Regions from separate parts of the Priestia sp. USM5 genome, predicted to be linked through region 2. Evidence: riboswitches for the same ligand, from Rfam matches in the RefSeq annotation. Region 2 holds a riboswitch; the other holds the start of a gene.

Region 1 (9,864 bases), 1.6 Mb from region 2:
ACACACCGTCGTAATCCGATAAAGATATACTGTTTTTGGATACATTTTTCACTTTTAAATCAACTTTCAACAACCCCTTTTCTTCACTTGTAGCTCCTTCATCACTATCTACTAAAATATAAGAAGCGCTGTCAATAGATGCTTCAATCGCCTTATTTTTAGCCGAAGTGGATCCTCCCGTTTCCTTAGAACTGTTACAAGCCGCTAATACTAGCATAAGTACAAAAACCAAAGCCAAAACATTCATTTTTTTCACAGCTGTCCAATCCCCTTTATTTTGTTTTTTTAGAACTTTATCCCAAATAAAGGTTCCCTCTGTGTAAATCCTTAAACCTTAAAATCTATGTTTTTTACAATATTTTGATAAAAACTAAGTCTAAATTCTCCATTCATCTAAATAAAAACACGAGCACCGGCTCGTGTTTTTTTATTTAGATTTAAAATTTTCTTGATTGATTTGTTCAGCTTCTTTCATATATCGGTTAGATTTGCCACTTTTAATTCCCCAGTAATAAAAGGCTAATGATACGCAAGCAATCACTAGCATATCCCATCCGAAAGGTAAAATATTTTTGCCTCCGAATTTTTCGCTTCCTATGTAGGAAATAAAAATCATGCACGCTAAATAGATAAGCATCCAAGCCCCGGTTAAAAATTCTTTTTTAAAGCCCACCCATTTATTTTTCGCTTGGTAATAAAAATAAACTGGCAGGCCAATTGCCATAATAAAAATCACTTCACCTGTAAGTGGCCACCTTGCCCAGTAAAGCGTCAAAGAAGCAAAAACGAAGCTGCATGGCGCAATAACTGATGCCCCTTTTAAATAAAATGGACGGTAAAAGTGTGAAGCCGTTTTTCTTAATGTTATAAGCGCTACAGGGCCCATAATATAGGAGATAAGCGTCGCTACTGAGATCACTTCTGCTAAGACACCCCATCCTCTAAATAAAAAGAGAAACAAAAAGCAGGCTGCTAAATTTAGCCACATAGCTGGGCGCGGGACATTGTAAAGTGGATGAAGAGTACCAAATATCTTTGGCAAATATCCATTTTGCTGCATCCCGTATAACATTCTAGAAGTCGTTGCCGTATATGTAGCACCTGTGCCGGAAGGAGAAACAAATGCATCTGCGTATAACACAATTGTTAGCCAGTTAATTCCAAGCGCAATCGCTAAATCAGCAAAAGGAGAATTAAAATTCAAATGATTCCATCCATTCGCAATTGATGACGGACTTACTGCTCCGATAAAAACAATTTGTAATATAATGTATACAATTCCAGCAATAAAAATTGAACCAATTACAGCTACCGGAATCGATTTATTAGGTGACTTTGCTTCTCCTGCCATATTTACAGGACTTTGAAACCCGTTAAATGCAAACACGATACCTGATGTTGCCACTGCCGTTAAAACACTCGCCCATCCGTAAGGTGCTACCCCATGCTCACTTGAAAAGTTCCCGCTATGAAAACCAGCAAAAAATAAAGCCCCTGCCGTTAAACCAGGAATAATTAATTTAACAATCGTAATAAATGAGTTTGCTTTAGCAAAGAGATTTACCGTCCAATAGTTCACAAAAAAGTAAATGAATAATAACAGAGACGCAACTGCCAACCCCTTGGACGTTAAAATGCCATTGTCTACTAATTCATGAGTCCAGCGAGCCCATTTCCACGGCCAAGTACTCATATATTGCACAGATGCAATAGCCTCCACTGTTATCGTTGAAGCGATTGAAATCCAGTTAGCCCAAGCAGCCAAAAATCCAATAAATGATCCGTGTGAATACTGAGGATATTTAACCATCCCCCCTGCTTGCGGAAACATCGCGCCCAGTTCAGCGTACGATAGGGCAATGGTCAAAATAACTACCATTCCAATAACCCATGAAAAAATAGCCGCGGGTCCTGCAATTTGAGCTGCTTTCCATGCTCCAAACAGCCATCCTGAACCGATAATCGAACCTATGCCTGTCATGGTTAAAGCAAATGTTCCCATCTTCCTTTGCATATTGCTCATCCAAATCTACTCCTCTTCCCTAGGAAAATAAAAAAAACACTTGCGAAATTTTCTCAAGTGTTTGCCCAGGCGCGCGGCTTATACGCTATATGCTCCCCCATGGTCATCCATGTTGCGCCAGTCACATATAGGAATATATTTTTTATCAGTATATAACATTCATTACTATTACTCAATACACAAAAATGTTTACATTACTTTTACAAAAGTAATGAATTATTCGTAAAATTCCGAATAAATCTTCTTAAAATCTCTTCCTAATTACAAAAAACAACTAAAACTCTAACCTTGCTTATTATTTGTTTCTTTTACTTCACGAGCATATCATCTTCTAAAAATTATATTAATATATATTATTCATTTACAAAATACGAATTAACATCTATATATCCATAGAATTCTTGCACTAGCCCCTTTACTTATATACAATATGAAGAAAAGATACTAAAGTAAACTGCCCACCACTTAGCTACGCTTGAAGTGGGAGACTTCTTTTGGGAAAACGTTAACACCTACATATCATGCACTTCGCAACGAATGAAGTACTTCGAGCAAACTTCTCTGTTTACGCAAGCAAAAAACAGGGAAAATTACGAAAAAAGATTGTTAGAGGGATGCTTATGAATTATGCAAATGTAAAAGTTCTTTATTTTGATGACGACGGAACCATTCCAAATCACCCTCGTCTTCCAGTTTTGTTGTATGAACACGTATTTATTAGTAAGAAAGAGAAAGTAGAGAGCATTTTTAATTCTCACAACTGGAAAAACAGCTGGGTAGGCGGCATATATGATTTTCACCATTACCACAGCAATTCTCATGAAGCACTAGGTGTAATTAGCGGATCTGCACGCTTAAAACTAGGTGGACATATGGGAGAAAATATCGTGGTGCATGCTGGGGATGTACTCGTACTCCCTGCAGGTACAGGACATATGCGTCTGCAGTCAACTGCTGATTTTAAAGTGGTTGGAGCTTATCCAGAGGGCATGGATTACAACTTACGAACAGGAAAACAAACGGATCGCCCTCACGTATTTGATGAAATTGCACAAGTACCTATTCCTACAACAGATCCTGTTTATGGCGACAAAGGACCATTGACAGAGTGGTGGAACTAGACAAGCACTTATTGTCTAGTTTTTTTATTTGCTCGTTTTTATAGCTTCCATAAATCTATATTTGAACATACAAATTCTTTTTCTTTAATGCAATAGCAATATACTTTATCTCATCGAGAAAACTACCTTTCTTCTTTTCCGTTCTTTTTTTGTTTCAAAGGCAACTGCGCTTAAGTTCTCCCCTGCTTTTTCTTCCCTAATCATTTCAAATATCTTCTTCTCATACCCTTTTTTTGTTTTTCTAAAAAAATTTTCGTAATTTATAACGAAATTTTCAAAAAACTTATTGCTTTACTATGTCAGACTTGCTATCATAGTGAACATTGTTAGATAAATTTTAGAGGAGGAGTAAAAATTGAACAGAAAATTCATAATATTTATTTTATTCATCATTCCGTTTATTGCTCAATTCGCTTTTTTACCTTTTGTAAATAACATTCATCCAATTATTTTTGGGTTACCTATTTTGCATTTATGGTTATTTTTATGGGTCTTCTTAACGCCTGTGTGTACATTTATCATTTATCGTTTACAAAAATCTTGGGGGGACATTGAATAATGCAAGGAAATTTAACCGCACTTTTAATCACATCAGCAATTGTTCTTGTCGTTATCGCCATTGGCTTTATAGCAGGACGTGACAAATCATCTAGAAGCTCCGTTGAAGAGTGGGCTGTAGGGGGAAGACGTTTTGGAAGCCTGCTCGTCTGGCTTTTAGTAGGAGCAGATTTATATACTGCTTATACATTCCTAGGTCTTACAAGTACAGCTTATCAAGGAGGAAGCATCGCATTTTTTGCCATTCCTTACTCTGTTTTAGCCTTTTTAATTTCATACTTTTTTCTTCCAAAACTTTGGACTGTTGCTAAAAAGCACAAACTTACTACACTTGCTGATTATGCTAGAGAACGTTTTAGCAGTAAATTTCTCTCCTCTTTAATTGCCATAGTAGGTGTATTGATGCTTATTCCATATATCGATCTTCAGCTTAGCGGTATTCAAGATACTCTTCGCGTTGCAGGAACTGGCTACATTAATGTAAAAGCTGTCGTTATTCTTTCATTCTTTCTTGTGGCTCTTTATACTTTTTTCAGCGGAATTAAAGGTCCCACTTATACGGCAATTATTAAAGATATTTTAGTATGGGCGATTATGTTATTTATGGTTGTTTCTCTGCCAATTATGCATTTTGGAAGTTGGGGCAACATGATTGACAATGTTGCAAAGGATGCACCTCAGCTATTAACGATCCCAACACAAGGACCTAAGGGCATTCCATGGTTTATTACAGCATCACTCGTATCTGCTTTAGCTTTATTCATGTGGGCCCACGCTGCTACAGGTGTTTTCACTGCTAAAAGTGCAGATTCGCTTCGTAAAAATGCTGTCTTCTTACCTCTTTACAATATTGTTTTAATTCTAGTGATCTTCTTAGGGTTTATTGCTTATCAAGTATTACCTCAAGATACAACGGATCCTAGATTAGCATTATTAACCTTGATTCAATATTCATATGGTGGCATTGGCCAAGGGTTAGCTTATGCAACGATTGCTCTTGCTTCATTAATTCCATGTTCTATCATGGCGATCGGAGCGTCTAACTTATTTGCAAATAATATATTTAGAGATTTAATTAATCCAAATGTACAGGGTAAAACATTAACAATGGTTACTCGTTCTATGGTTTTTGTTGTTATTGGACTGGCACTTTTATTCGGTTTATTATTCCCACAAGCACTTGTTTCCCTACAGTTACTAGGGGTATCCGGCATGGTACAAATCTTCCCGGCTATTGTTATCAGCCTGTTTTGGAGAAATCAATCGAAAGAAAGTACGATTGCTGGATTAGTAGTAGGGCTGGTTGTAACGTTTACCGTTCATGCCACAGGAAATTCATTTGGCCTTTATGAAGGGTTCTGGGGATTATTATCTAACCTACTCGTAGTTTTTATTTTAAATCCAATCTTTGCTGCAAAAACCAAAGCAGCAACAAATGGCGTGAAAGAAACATTATTTTCTCAAGGCACTACGCAAACTGAATTAAAGAAAAACGCATAAAAAAAGTTCAGCCAACTGGCTGAACTTTTTTTAGATAATATTCTCTTTTTCAGAAGGGGAGGAAGTCGATTCTCTTTCCCAACATTCAATATTTTGATTGTTTTCTAACGCATCTTTATAAAAGACTGGATTTTTTCCTGCCTTTTTCTGCTGAGTATAGTCATGCAAGGCAGAAAACGCCACTTTCGATAATAGAAAAATAGCAATTAAGTTCACCACTACCATCATCCCCATAAATAAGTCTGCCAAATTCCATACAAGCTGAAGCTGAGCGACCGATCCAAAAATAACCATCGCTAAAACACCTACACGATAAGACCAAAGCCACATCTTATTTGAATTTAAAAATTCAATATTCGTTTCTCCATAATAATAATTGCCAATTAACGTACTAAAAGCAAATAGAAATACCATGATAGCTAAAAATCCTGATGCCCAAGAACCGATATGTGTACTAAGAGAAGCTTGCGTTAATTCAATGCCGCTTAGTCCCTGCTTATAGGCGGGGGATAAGAGAACGATAAATGCTGTGCTTGTACAAATCACAAGTGTGTCCGTCAAGACACCAAATGCTTGGATAAGACCTTGTTTAACTGGGTGACTCGTCACTGCAGTTGCCGCCGCGTTGGGAGCACTTCCCATCCCTGCTTCATTGGAAAACAGTCCGCGCTTTACTCCGTTGATTAACGTTGCACCAATTGATCCCCCAAGCGCCTGTTCAAATCCAAATGCATTTTTCACAATTAGAGATAGAACGGCAGGCATTTGATCAATATTTTTAAAGATGATGAACAGAGCCATTCCAATGTATAAAACGGCTAATACGACAACGATGTATTCCGATATCTTAGCGATGCGTTTGATCCCGCCAAAAATAATTATCGCAAATATAACTGTCATAATAATCCCAATCAATAAGCGGCTCGTTCCGAAAGAGTTCTCAAATGCCAGCGTAATCGTATTAGATTGCACAGCGTTAAACACCAGGCCAAATGACAGTGTAATGAGTACAGCAAATAGCCCGCCCATCCATCTTTTATTTAACCCTTTTTCCATATAGTAAGCGGGTCCTCCTCGAAATCCGTTTGACCCTTTTACCTTATAGATTTGAGCGAGTGTACTTTCTACAAAACTTGATACTGAACCGATAATGGCAATAATCCACATCCAAAATACAGCACCCGGGCCACCAAGAGCAATAGCAATCGCTATACCGGTAATATTTCCTGTTCCTACTCGAGCTGCCATGCTTATGCAGAAAGCTTGAAACGGGGAGACTCCCCCATCTTTAGCCGCTCGTCCTTCTTTCAAAACAAGTACCATTTCTTTCAACATGCGAAACTGCAAAAAACGAGAGCGGATCGTAAAATAAATACCGATTGATACAAGTAAAATAATTAATAAATTCGACCAAAAAAAATCATTGATGACACTAATTACACTTTCGATTGCTTGTTGCACGCCTATCACCTCATTAAAAAATTTGGTAGAACAAATGCAAAACATGAAAGTTTTTTCTCTTGGTGTTTATATTATTGAAGCGAATGAATAGTACGTAAATAGACTAAAAAATACTCAAATCCCATTCTTTTGCGATTTTTTTTAGCAGCGTAACGCCTTTTACGCTATTCCCGTACTCATCAATAGCTGGACTGTAAATTCCGATACCGCATCCGTCTGGAAATGGAGACTGCTTTTTCGTATTAGGTGGCACCAATGACATGATTCCTCCTGATACACCGCTTTTAGCTGGCATACCAACAAATGCCGCAAACTTTCCTGAGGCATTATACATACCGCATGTAAGCATAAGCGCTTTTGTTAATTTAGCTACTTCTTTTGGAATTACTTGTTTGTGAAACACTGGATGATATCCGTCTAATGATAGAATTAATCCGATCAGCGCAATATCTTCAGTCGTTACTTCAATTGAGCACTGCTTTAAGTAAACCTCTAGAACTTCTTCTACTTCTCCTTGTAAGTAGTTTGTTTCTTTTAAATAGTAGGCAAGCGCACGATTTCGATGAGACGTTTGCCATTCTGATTCAAAGACGGTTTCATTAATGAGTGGTGTTTTCCCAGTAAGCATTGTTATTACATCAAACAAATAGCTTAGTTTTTCTTTTGCCGTCTCTCCAGATAAAAGAGATGAAACCGTTAAAGCACCGGCATTAATCATAGGATTGAACGGCTTTCCTGGTTTATGCATTTCCAGTCTTATAATAGAATTAAATGCATCTCCAGTTGGCTCTACATCTACTCTCTCTAGTACGTAGGGAATGCCGCAGCATAAGCAAGCTGCTATAAAGCTAATGACTTTAGAAATACTTTGAAGAGTAAATACCGCTTCATAATCCCCAGACTGGATAACCGTTCCGTCAGCACCAATCAAACAAATACCTAATTGAGACGAGTCCATATCTTTCAGAGCGGGGATATAATCAGCCGTTTTTCCTTCTGACGAAAATTCTTTTATTTGCTCTACCCACTCGTGTAACTGCTCTTTTGCAGTGACCTGTAAGTAAGACATTTCCTGTTCAATTTCTCTTTTCATTAAAATCACCTCATCACTTCATTAACTTTTTATTTTAAAGCGCTTTCATAAAGCGGGATTTCATTTTCGTTTTTAATGTACAATGCAACCTACGAGAGCATACAAAAACCTACAAAACTTTTTGGAATTATATTTTTATCTTTGGTACTCTTCTCCATTGTGCTGGACGCTGTCACAATGTATACTAATTCACGAATCACTTCAGGAGGTGTAATTATCTGAATTTTAAATCTTTCATTCGAAAAGATCCGTACATTTTATTGCTCATGCTCATTACTGTTCCGCTGGCGGGAGAGCTAAAATTTTATCCGTTAAATGAAACATTTCGAATTACATTTGGAGCTCCAACATTTTTCTTTTTCCTATTGCTTTTAAAACGGAAAACCGTTTTATCTGGCGGCTTGTTAACCGCTTTAAGCGTCGTTCTCTTTCGCATCATGCTCGATTATATCACGCTCGATCATTTTCAATTTGCGGCTTCTGCACATACGCATTACCCTACGTTTTTCTTTTACTTTACGTATGCACTTTTATTTTTTATTTTTAAAGTAAGCCGCATGAACTATAGTGCTATTGTGATTGGATTAATTGGACTCATCATTGAAATAGCTGCTGATATAGTCGAACTAACTGCGCAGTATATCGTTTTGCACACAACCATTCATATCGATTCATTATCCGACATGGCCGTTATTGCTTTTGCTCACAGCTTCATTGTACTTAGCTTTTTTAATATGATGACAATTTATGAATCACAGTCACGAGAACGTCAAATTCGCAAACAAAATGAGCACATGCTAATGCTTATTACAAGCCTTTATGAAGAAACCGTTCATTTAAAAAAGACCCTTCATAATACAGAAGTGATTACAAAAGCCTCGTACGATTTATACCGTGTATTACATCAGCAGGAAAAAGATCATTCTGTGCTTAACCAATCGCTCAGTAAAAAAGCGCTTCGGATTGCCGGAGATATTCACGAAGTAAAAAAAGACAACCAGCGTATTTTTGCGGGCTTATCTAAAACAATTTCAAATGAAAGTTTCCAAAATTATATGAAAGCAGAGGAATTAATCGAGCTGATCGTACGCATCAACAAAAAATATGCCGATTCTCTTCACAAACAAATTAGCTTTTTTTCCTCTGTCACCGGGGAACATTTCAGCTACCACGTTTACACAATTTTATCGATCATTAATAACTTGGTAGCAAACGCAGTGGAGGCGATTAAAGATGAGGGAATGATTGTTTTATCCGTACATAGACAAGCTGAATTTGTAGAATTTCATGTACAAGATGATGGTCCTGGCGTGCCTTTGAAGTACGAAAAAGCTATTTTTGAACCTGGTTTCACCTCAAAATACGATCAATTTGGAAATCCCTCTACTGGAATTGGCCTTTCTTACGTAAGAGATATTGTTCAAGAACTTGGAGGTACGATTGAAGCTAAACAAGGAGATAAAGGGATGATTTTTATCATTCAAATACCTCTTTGTAGTCTAATTCAGAAAGGATGAGTTTATGCGATTTTGTATTACAGATGATGATTCAGCCATTCGTTCAACGCTCAGTCAGCTGATTGAAGATGAGGATTTAGGAGAAGTTGTAGAAGAAGTCGTAGACGGCAGCTTTTTAGATGCCTCTACGTTAAATTTAAAGCAAATTGATATTTTATTTATTGATTTACTTATGCCAGGACGAGATGGAATCGAAACGATCCGTCATTTAAAAGATTCATTTAAAGGAAAAATGATTATGATTTCACAGGTAGAGTCCAAAGAATTAATAGGAGAAGCCTATTCATTAGGAATTGAATACTATATTACAAAACCAATTAATCGAATTGAAATTTTAACGGTTATTCGAAAAGTAATTGAACGAATCTCTCTTGAGAAATCAATCGATGATATTAAAACCTCCTTGAATAGTTTAGCGACAGCCCATCACGCTCCCCCTTCAAGCCAGCCGATAACGAAACAAGCCCATCTATACGATGTAGGGAAATTCTTATTAGCCGAATTAGGTATTGTAGGAGAAAATGGTGCAAAAGATTTACTGGATATTTTACAGTTTCTGTACACTTATGACCAAAGAGAAAGTGTGGAAAA
Region 2 (9,864 bases):
CGTTACTTCACCATCAGCTGATAAGCAAACGGGGTGTGTTTTTAAACGTTTAGACGCGCGCACATCTCCTACTTTTCCCGCCAAAGCTTTTTTCATATAGTCAAATAGCTCTTTATTTTCTTTTTCCTCAGACTCATTGAGCTGTTCTTCTTCTGCTTCAATCCCTAAGTCACTACTTGAAACAGACTTAAATTCTTTTTCTTTGTACGTCATTAACATTTTAATCGCAAATTCATCGATATCTTCTGTAAAATACAGAATTTCGTACCCTTTATCTGCAACTAATTCTGCTTGAGGAAGCTTTTCAATGCGGTTGTACGATTCGCCTGATGCATAATAGATATACTTTTGATCCTCAGGCATGCGTGATACATACTCGTCTAGTGTTACGAGCTTTTTCTCTGTAGAAGAATAGAATAAAAGCAGGTCTTTTAATACATCTTTGTTGCTGCCAAAGTCACTGTAAACGCCGTATTTTAGCTGACGGCCAAATGATTCATAAAACTTCTCGTACTTTTCACGTTCGTTTTTAAGCAAACTTTTTAATTCATTTTTGATTTTCTTGCCGATGTTTTTGGCAATCAGCTGAAGCTGGCGATCTTGCTGTAAGATTTCACGCGAAATATTAAGAGATAAATCTTCAGAATCTACCATACCTTTCACGAAGCTAAAGTAGTCTGGAAGAAGATCTGCGCATTTATTCATAATTAATACGCCGTTTGAATACAGTTCAAGTCCTTTTTCAAATTCTTTTGAGTAGTAATCAAACGGACTATTTTCTGGAATAAATAAAATAGCATTGTAGCGAATCGTTCCATCTACATTAATGTGAAGGTGAGTGAGCGGTTTATCAAACCCGTAGCGCTTTTCTGAATAAAATTGCTCATAGTCTTCTGAAGTCAATTCATTTTTATTTTTCTTCCAGATCGGTACCATACTGTTGATAACTTGCTCTTCTGTATAATCTTCTAGCTCGTTATCAGAACCTTCTTTAGGACGTTTTTCCGTTATGTCCATTTTAATCGGGTAGCGGATAAAGTCTGAATACTTTTTAATGATCTCTTTTAAACGATACTCTTCTAGATACTCATCATATGTTTCATCTTCTGTATTTTCTTTGATTTTTAAAATGATTTGAGTTCCAACCGTTTCTTTTTCGCAAGGTTCGATTGTATAACCATCAGCACCAGTAGATTCCCATTTATAGGCTTCATTGCTGCCTAACGCTTTACTAATCACCGTTACGACATCTGCCACCATAAACGCTGCGTAAAACCCAACGCCGAATTGGCCGATAATCGTGTGTCCGTCCTTTGTTTCATTTTCATTTTTAAACGCAAGGGAACCGCTTCGCGCAATTGTGCCCAAGCTACTTTCAAGCTCTTCTTGCGTCATGCCAATCCCAGTATCCGTAATGGTTAAGGTACGGTTAGTTTTATCTGGTATTACTTTTATGTAATAGCTTTCTTTGTTAAAACGCAAGGAGTCGTCTGTTAAGGCTTTGTAATAAATTTTATCGATTGCATCGCTTGAATTTGATAGAAGTTCTCTCAAAAATACTTCTTTTTGAGAATAGATGGAATTAATCATCATCTCTAATAATCGCTTTGATTCGGCTTTGAATTCTTTTTTTGACATAAGAAGTTCTCCTTTCAATAGGGCTTATAAAATAATTAGCACTTGAGTGGATAGAGTGCTAATCACTCTTTTTATTTAACATGTATTAGGATATTTGTCAATATATTAGGAGATTCACTAAAGAGATTAAAAATTAGACTGAAAAAAGCAAACTTTTAAAAAAAGGTTGAACGTTCTGAAAGAGTTTGCTAGAATATACTTAATTTCAAAGACTATATGTGACTGGCGAAACGCGGATAACCGTGAGGAAGCATATAGTGACGTAGCCGTTCGCCTGGGCAGAGGTAAGGGATTAATACATATCTCTTACCTCTTTCTGTTTAGGGGGAGAGGATATAGAAGTTATCAGACATGTAGGCTAAAAAACCAGACTTTTAAAAAAATTAAAAATGAAGTTCCTTTATCCAAAGGTAAAAACATGTAAAACTACGATGATAATCAGAGGAGAGTACAAAATGAGCACATTAACATTAGAAAAAGTACAAACAATCAAAACATTAAACAACATTGCACAAAAAGGTCTAAATGTTTTTAATCAAGAAGGTTATCAAATTGACAACGACAGCGAAAATCCAGATGCGATTGTCGTGCGTAGCTTTAACATGCACAGCATGGCATTTGACCAAAATTTAAAAGCTATTGCACGAGCTGGAGCAGGGGTTAATAATATACCGGTGGACGCTTGCACAGAGCAAGGTATCGTTGTATTTAATACGCCAGGAGCTAATGCAAACGCAGTAAAAGAAATGGTTTTAACTACAATTATGGCTTCTTCTCGTAACTTATTTGCTGGAGTTGAATGGACAAAAGGATTAGACGGCCAAGGTGATCAAATTCCTAAGTTAGTTGAAGCAGGTAAAAAACAGTTTGTTGGAAAAGAAATCAAAGGTAAAACATTAGGCGTTATTGGTTTAGGTGCAATTGGTGCTCTTGTAGCAAACGACGCGCTTGATTTAGATATGGACGTAATTGGTTTTGATCCATTCATTTCTGTTAATACAGCTTGGAATTTGTCTCGCAACGTACAGCGTGCAATGTCTCTAGAAGAACTATTTGCAGCATCTGACTATATTACGGTTCACGTTCCATTAACGGACGACACAAAAGGTGTTTTCAATAAAGAAACGTTTAGCATCATGAAACCTGATGTTCATATTTTGAACTTCTCACGCGGTGAGCTTGTAAACGAAGAAGATATGAAAGCTGCTCTTGAAAGTGGAAAAGTTGGTCGATATATTACAGATTTCCCAAATCAAAATGTCTTGAACATGAAAAATGTTGTGCCAATTCCTCATTTAGGGGCATCAACTCAAGAATCAGAAGAAAACTGTGCGGTAATGGCAGCACGTCAAGTGAAAAATTTCTTAGAAACAGGAAACGTTAAAAATTCAGTGAACTTCCCGAATGCATCTCTACCTTACACTGGGAAAAAACGCGTAGCTGCTTTCCATCACAACGTACCGAATATGGTAGGACAGCTTACGCAAGTATTCTCAAACTACAATTTAAACATCGCAGATATGGTGAACAGAAGCCGCGGTGAATATGCATATACAATGATCGATATTGACAATCAAGTAAGTGACGAGATTGTGCCTGAGCTAGAAGAAAAAATTGGTCAAATTGAAGGAATCATTACAAGTCGTATTATCTAATTTGGTTACCATCATATTTTAGTGTTTCAGCCCTAACTTTTCTAAGTTAGGGCTGTTTTTACATGGTATTTATCCTCATATCATTTCCTTCAGTCCCATAGCATATAGAAATATCTTTAAAGAGGTGAACGTTTTGTCAGAAGAAATGATAGGAATTTTGATAGGGTCGCTCATCGCGCTGGCAGGAACATTCATTACGTCTGTCGTAGCTATAGCGATGTCGAAAGAGCAATACAAGCAAGAGCTTCGCAAAGCATTTATCCAAAAGAAAGTTGATGTCTATACCCATGTGTGTCAAGTTATTCTAGCTATAAAAAATGATCTACTGACAATAACCGTTTCTTCAGCCGGCTTAAACTGGACGGCTCAATCTATTAACAAACTAGCAGATGTGTGTATTACGGAAGGACTATGGATCGATGAAGAAGACAGCAAAAAGTTGGAGGTTCTGCAAAAGCAGCTTTCAAAGTTTGTATTGGATGAAATAGAACTGTCTAGACATGATATCCTCACAACCTGTTATGAAATTATTGAGTATTGTGAAAAAAAGGTAAGGATTCTTCATTTTATGACTACAAAAGAATAGGTGATTACTACTTTAAGAAGGGGTAGTAGACGGATTAAAAAAGCATCGCAATATAAAGTCAAAAAAACAATCCGTTTATACACCAGCAGTCGACGAGGGCATTAGTAAGGAAAGGGCCAAGGAGAAATTTTTTGTAAAAACGATAGAAAAAGATAGGCTCAGTACCGGGTCTATCTTTTTGCGTTTATATAAAGATTAAATATATTTATATATGCATGTGTCCAAGCATTTACAGAAAAAACTCCTAAAATATAGTCCAGAAAGGAGACGATTGTATGTCAAATTACGAGTCGAGCAAACCGTATATTAAATCCGTTAATATACCTAATCCTTTATATCAATCGTTAAAAGGAGACTATTTTGTTGGACAAACTGAGCCTATTCGTTTTGGTGGAAATAGAAACGCTTCGGGCGGATTAGTGAACCCTTCCGGCTCCGGAGTAGATTTATTTGTGAATGCTTTTACTATCACTAACTATTCAAACGAACCTTTTACTGCTGAAATTTGGTTTAATTCTATCCCCCCTGGAAAAGGAACAACTTCAGATAATGTGAGTCCAGCAAATACTACAATACGTTCAAAGCCAAAAGGGAAAATTAAATTTGCAGAAATGGTAAAAGGCGTTCCTGCTAAAGGGATAAACGTATTTAACCGTGTTGTTCCGCCGAAAAGTACATTAGTAAGTGATGAAGACGGCAAATTTATCTTTCCAAACAACGGTTCATACGTTATTTTCTTAGTTTCTCCAGGAAATAAAGAAATTGAAGCTGAAATTGCATATGGATGGTTCGAGAAAAAACGTAAGAAGGACTGTTAACTGAATAGGTCTTAGCGATTGTATGAGAAGTGTATGAGCTATTTCATATTTAATACAGTTCTTAACAAACGGTAAGTGTTTATGAAAAGAACTTTACAGTAGCATCCAAAGTTCTTTTTTATAGCTTGCGTTTTTTCGTTTGATTGTAGATATAACTAAAGAAAAACAAGCAAACGTATAATTCCGATTACGCAAGCGATTTGAACGGCATTTAAAGAAGTTGAGGACTCAAGAAGCAAAGCGATAATACATAAGTAGAATGAAGTAACTTTTTTGTCCAGGATATAAGCATGCTTAACATCTCACGTTCATGTCTACATTCACATTATCTTAAGTTTCAATTCATACTGGCTTCATATAAATGAATCATACTGAATGTATTAATGAAAGATACGAGGTGAAACAATGTTAAACAAGCTTTTTAGACTATTTACACAAGAAACCGAGATATCTAAAGATAAAGAAGGAGATCTCCAAGAAGAGAACGATTTTAACGAAGTTTGTGATGATTATTTCATTATAGATGAGTATTAGAAACCCTATAAAACGCTGCAAAATTTCAAGGATTGATTGAGTATATCTGTACAACCAGTAATCGTACAAGGATCGTAAAGGTATACTTTTATGGCCGATTAATATTGATAAATTGCTTTTTACATGAAACAATGCGAAAAAGATGGGCACCCTAAAAGCAAAAGGAGGGGATAGAATGAGCAAAGAACCAAACGATGAAACAAGTGAAGGGCTGAATCAGCTTTTTGAAATCATCAATGCAAAAGGCGACGAGGGCGAACTTAGAGAAATTGTAAGCAGGAGCAGTGAAAAGAATAATTATAAAAATCATGAGGATCAATCGTAAAAAGAAAATAAAAAACCTCTTCATGAAAATCATGAAGAGGTCAGATGAAATAGTATTACACCCATTCCATCCGGCAGAGTTTTAAAGTGTTTTAAACTCTTGATGCGACTGGTTTTATGGAACTGATGGGATTCGAACCCACGACCCCTTGTCTGCCAGACAAGTATTCTCCCACTGAACTACAGTCCCGCTTATGTAGAGTCTTTATTGCCTGTTGACTCTACTATATTTTAATACGTATGACGCACGTTCGCAATAGTTATTTTCAGTGTTTTCTAATTTCTTCATATGAATATTAACTTCTAAAAAAATCATTTACTTCTTGTTTGTACGTATTAAAAAAACTTGGAATTTGGCTTGGTTCCAATCCTTTTTCAGCGTATTTGCTGATGGACTCGTAGTACCATTTCTGTTTTTCGAATCCTCTTTTAAAACTATTCCAAATCGTATCTCCTTGCTGATCGTAGCTTTCTTTTAAAGACCGTAAATTGTCTAATTTATCTGCTACAATTAAAGATTTCACTTCAAGAGAACCAGTTTTCACAATTTGAATTGTATGCTGTTTACGTTCTTCCCAGCTTTTTGATTTGTTTTCTGTATGAGCTTCAACAATCCCTGCTACCTCTAAACCAAATCTTTGTACAATTTCTTCGAGTGTTACACTTGTATCTTCTACAGCATCATGCAGATAAGCTGCTGCAATTACTTCTTCACTAAAACCTGCTTTTTCTAAAATATTACCTACGTTAATAGGATGAACAATATAAGGTGTATCGGAAAGCTTGCGCATTTGGCCGGTATGAGCGTGTTCTGCATACCTACGTGCTTCTTTTATTAAAGACATCATATTCCTCCATTTTTTATACAGTATATCTTCATATTATTAGTATAAACGAATATAGCTCTTCTAACGTTATGAAATTGCACAAATTCATTTCTTATAATAAGGTAAGGCTACCAAAAGCCCTTCTTATTGTACGGTTTTTTATAAAGCCTAATATCTATTTAATAGGCCTGTATCAGTTGCCATTTCCTCTTTTATTCATAGTTTGTATGAAGGAGTGATAACAATGCAAAACCGTAATAATCAAAATATTAAGGTCATTGATGTTTCTCATCACAACGGAACAATTAATTGGGCAAAAGTGGCGTCGGATGGGGTAAAAGGCGCGTATATTAAATTAACAGAAGGTACAACCTTCTTAGATAAAAAATCATATGATAATTATATAGGAGCAAAAAATGCAGGTCTACGTGTAGGCTTTTATCACTTTGCTCATGCTGATAATGATCCTATTGCAGAAGTTAATTTCTTTTTAAATAAATTAGGCAGCATGAAGGTTGATTTGCCTCATTGCTTAGATTTGGAAGAAAATAAAGGAAAAACAAAAGCGCAGGTCACAGCCTTTGCAGTTAGATGGATGGAATATATTGAAAGGAAAACAAGCATTACGCCTATTCTTTACACCGGGTATAGTTTTATTAAATCCAATTTTACAAGCGCCGTGGCAAGATATCCGCTATGGATAGCTCGTTACAGTGGAAGTAACCGTTCCAAGGGATTTACTAATCCAGGTGATACGGCCATTTGGGATAGATGGTCTATGTTTCAATATACAGATCAAGGAAAAGTAAACGGGATTAAAGGCAATGTTGATATCAATGAAATGGATCTGGATTTCTTTAATAGTATTAACACAGGGGTGACGATGGTGGAAAATAATCAGCCATCAGCACAATTGCAGCAAGGTGATAGCGGACTAGCTGTAAAAGAACTGCAGCAAAACTTAACTAAATTAGGATTTGAGCTTTCCCAGCAAGGAACCGATGCCCAATACGGAAATGAAACCGTTGCAGCTGTTAAAGCTTTTCAAGAAAAGTATGGATTAACGTCAACTGGAAAAGCTGATGAGAAAACATTAGCTAAAATGATGGAATTGCTTAAAGGTGTAAGCAATCCTATAGAAGAAGCATTACCTAAGGTTACTTCACTGGGAGATAAATATTCTTTCCAAGTAAAAGCGAAGAAGGATATTGGGGTTTACAAGTATGCCAATGTAACAAAAAATTTTAGAACTATAAAAAAAGATACGGTATTTAGCGTATATGGCTATACGTATGCAGCATGGGCTGTTCCGGGTGGATTTGTGCAAATGAAAGACGTAGAACCTATCCCAGTTACAATTAAAACAGGTGGATTAAGTAAAGACATGGAAACGGAGTTCCGTGCTTTCTTAAAGAATGAAGGAATTGACAGTGAATTAAATGTACATGCAATAGGTAATCCGTCAGCCGAACTCACAGTAGCTGGACTTGATTTCGTAAAAGTTAAGCAGTTTTTAGATAAAAAAGGTTGGTACTACAAGCAATAAAACCCTGCTCCGAAGAGCGGGGTTTTGGTTTGGGATTTTATAAAATAAGAATAGCAAACATCAATTAAGTAATTAAAATATGTTCTAAATAACAAAGTAGGTGGTAACAAAAAAGGTTCTATGTATAGTTCACCTCTAACAGTCATATTTTTAGTCAACAGTTCATGGAGGGTGAATGAATATGAAAAATACGCAGATTCGAATTGAAACACTGTCCTATCACTACGAAAACATTATGGTGAACGATGAAGTAGAGCGTGCGATAAAAAGTATTGAAGTGACGTATCGAGCATATAAACATAACCACGTTTTAAACGGACACGTAGTACTTTCAGGAGAAGAGATTTACGATCTTCAGCAGCTGACTCACGCAGTGGCTGGGAAAATAAAAGCAGAATTAGAAACTACATAAAAAAGCGCCTTTCTTTAAATTTCAAACATTAAAGAAAGGCGCTTTTTTATATTAATTATTAATTAAACTGCAAAAAGAAGAAATTAAAGTATATTCTAAATAAAATATATAAATAAAAAACATAGCATTTAAGAGAATTCCCTAAGCCCTACGCATTACCTTTGCATTGTGAACTTTCTCTCTTTTACTATGTGTAAGCAACACGCCGCATAACGTAATGATGCTTCCAACAATGGAAGCTGCACTCGGGATATCTTTTAAAAGCAGCCACGCTAAGAAAAAGGACAGCGCAGGAGTTAAGTAAAGAGAGATGGCAGCCTCAGCAGAACCTATACGCGATGTCAGATAAGCGAGTACCATATAGGGAATAACGGTTGGAAATAATCCTAAATATATCACGCTTATTGCTGATCTGACAGAGATATACGCAAGTTCCGTTTCTAACCCAGGTAAAAAAACAAGCATAGAAATTGCAGCTCCCCAAATACTGTACGTCACAAAAGAAAGGAAACCATATTTTTTTAATAAATTTTTTTGACATACTATATAGACGCTTTCTGCAAGGGCAGCTAGCAGAACCAGTAAGATTCCATTAACTGAGTGTACAAAATTCTCTTTGCTGAAGGTTAAAAGTACAATACCCGCAAAGCTTACTGCAGATCCAATCCATTTTCTTTTTCCGAACTCCTCCTGAAAAAGAAAAATAGCTAAAAGCGAAGAAAAAATAGGAGTAGTCGAGATCAGTAAACTCGCAATACCCGCACTTACCGTTTTTTCTCCAATGTTTAAGGCCGTGTGATAGACGGCAAAACCTAAAAAACCGAGAGCTAAAAGAAGTGGAATATCTTTTATGTCAGGCAAGGGCATGCGTGTGGCTATTGCAATAACTAACAGCACTACAGAAGCAATACTTAACCGAACAAAAGCGAGGTGCTGAGGAGAAAACGATTCCAGCCCTATTTGAATAACTGGAAATGCTGAAGCCCATAAGCTAATCATCAGTATATGTAAGAACACCAGACTAAACGTTAATTTCATACCTATTCATCTCCATTTTTCATTTTGAATCCAACCAGTATCTATTGTGGTTCCCATGTTAATAAACATTTGATAAAATGTCTTCAACCAGTTTGAAAGCAATTAACCCAACCACTTTAAAAACAGGAGTACGTGTATGAATCAAGAGAACAGTTCGAGTTATCCAAAATACAAGCAAATCATTGATTTTATGAAAGAGAAAATTGCGCGTGGAGAATGGCCGATTGGAAGTAAAATTCCTAGTCAGCGAAAGCTTGCTGCTATGTTTGATGTTAACCGAAGTACGGTCATCACCGCATTAGAGGAATTAACAGCGGACGGTTTAATTGAAGGTAAGATGGGAAAGGGAACCATCGTTATAAATAATACGTGGACACTTTTGGCTACAACTCCGCCCGATTGGGATGTTCATGTGAAATCAGGCATGCATCATCCGAGTCAAGCAATGGTACAAGATATTAATGAATCCGAATTTAACTCAAACCT

The links. A riboswitch is a leader RNA that binds a small molecule or an ion and turns the genes downstream of it on or off. The one in region 2 is predicted to bind ZMP and ZTP.
Region 1: linked by a shared signal. The riboswitch ahead of aimA (glutamate/serine transporter AimA) and the one ahead of ACWATA_RS12430 (phosphoglycerate dehydrogenase) in region 2 are both predicted to bind ZMP and ZTP.

Annotation. Positions count from the first base shown of each region.
Region 1 is NZ_JBSGKN010000001.1:3,851,147-3,861,010, forward strand. Features, by position in the region: gene ACWATA_RS20295 (DUF5105 domain-containing protein) at 1-247, opposite strand, end outside; gene aimA (glutamate/serine transporter AimA) at 428-2,023, opposite strand; ZMP/ZTP riboswitch at 2,080-2,158, opposite strand; gene ACWATA_RS20305 (cupin domain-containing protein) at 2,545-3,144, shown strand; gene ACWATA_RS20310 (DUF3311 domain-containing protein) at 3,500-3,703, shown strand; gene ACWATA_RS20315 (sodium:solute symporter family protein) at 3,703-5,202, shown strand; gene ACWATA_RS20320 (alanine/glycine:cation symporter family protein) at 5,233-6,663, opposite strand; gene ACWATA_RS20325 (glutaminase) at 6,767-7,756, opposite strand; gene ACWATA_RS20330 (ATP-binding protein) at 8,023-9,273, shown strand; gene ACWATA_RS20335 (response regulator) at 9,278-9,864, shown strand, end outside.
Region 2 is NZ_JBSGKN010000001.1:2,273,016-2,282,879, reverse strand. Features, by position in the region: gene htpG (molecular chaperone HtpG) at 1-1,638, opposite strand, end outside; ZMP/ZTP riboswitch at 1,847-1,925, shown strand; gene ACWATA_RS12430 (phosphoglycerate dehydrogenase) at 2,094-3,293, shown strand; gene ACWATA_RS12425 (hypothetical protein) at 3,427-3,879, shown strand; gene ACWATA_RS12420 (DUF6143 family protein) at 4,155-4,697, shown strand; gene ACWATA_RS12415 (hypothetical protein) at 5,407-5,556, shown strand; tRNA gene ACWATA_RS12410 (tRNA-Ala) at 5,674-5,745, opposite strand; gene ACWATA_RS12405 (HD domain-containing protein) at 5,852-6,400, opposite strand; gene ACWATA_RS12400 (GH25 family lysozyme) at 6,627-7,928, shown strand; gene ACWATA_RS12395 (hypothetical protein) at 8,110-8,340, shown strand; gene ACWATA_RS12390 (DMT family transporter) at 8,482-9,378, opposite strand; gene pdxR (MocR-like pyridoxine biosynthesis transcription factor PdxR) at 9,515-9,864, shown strand, end outside.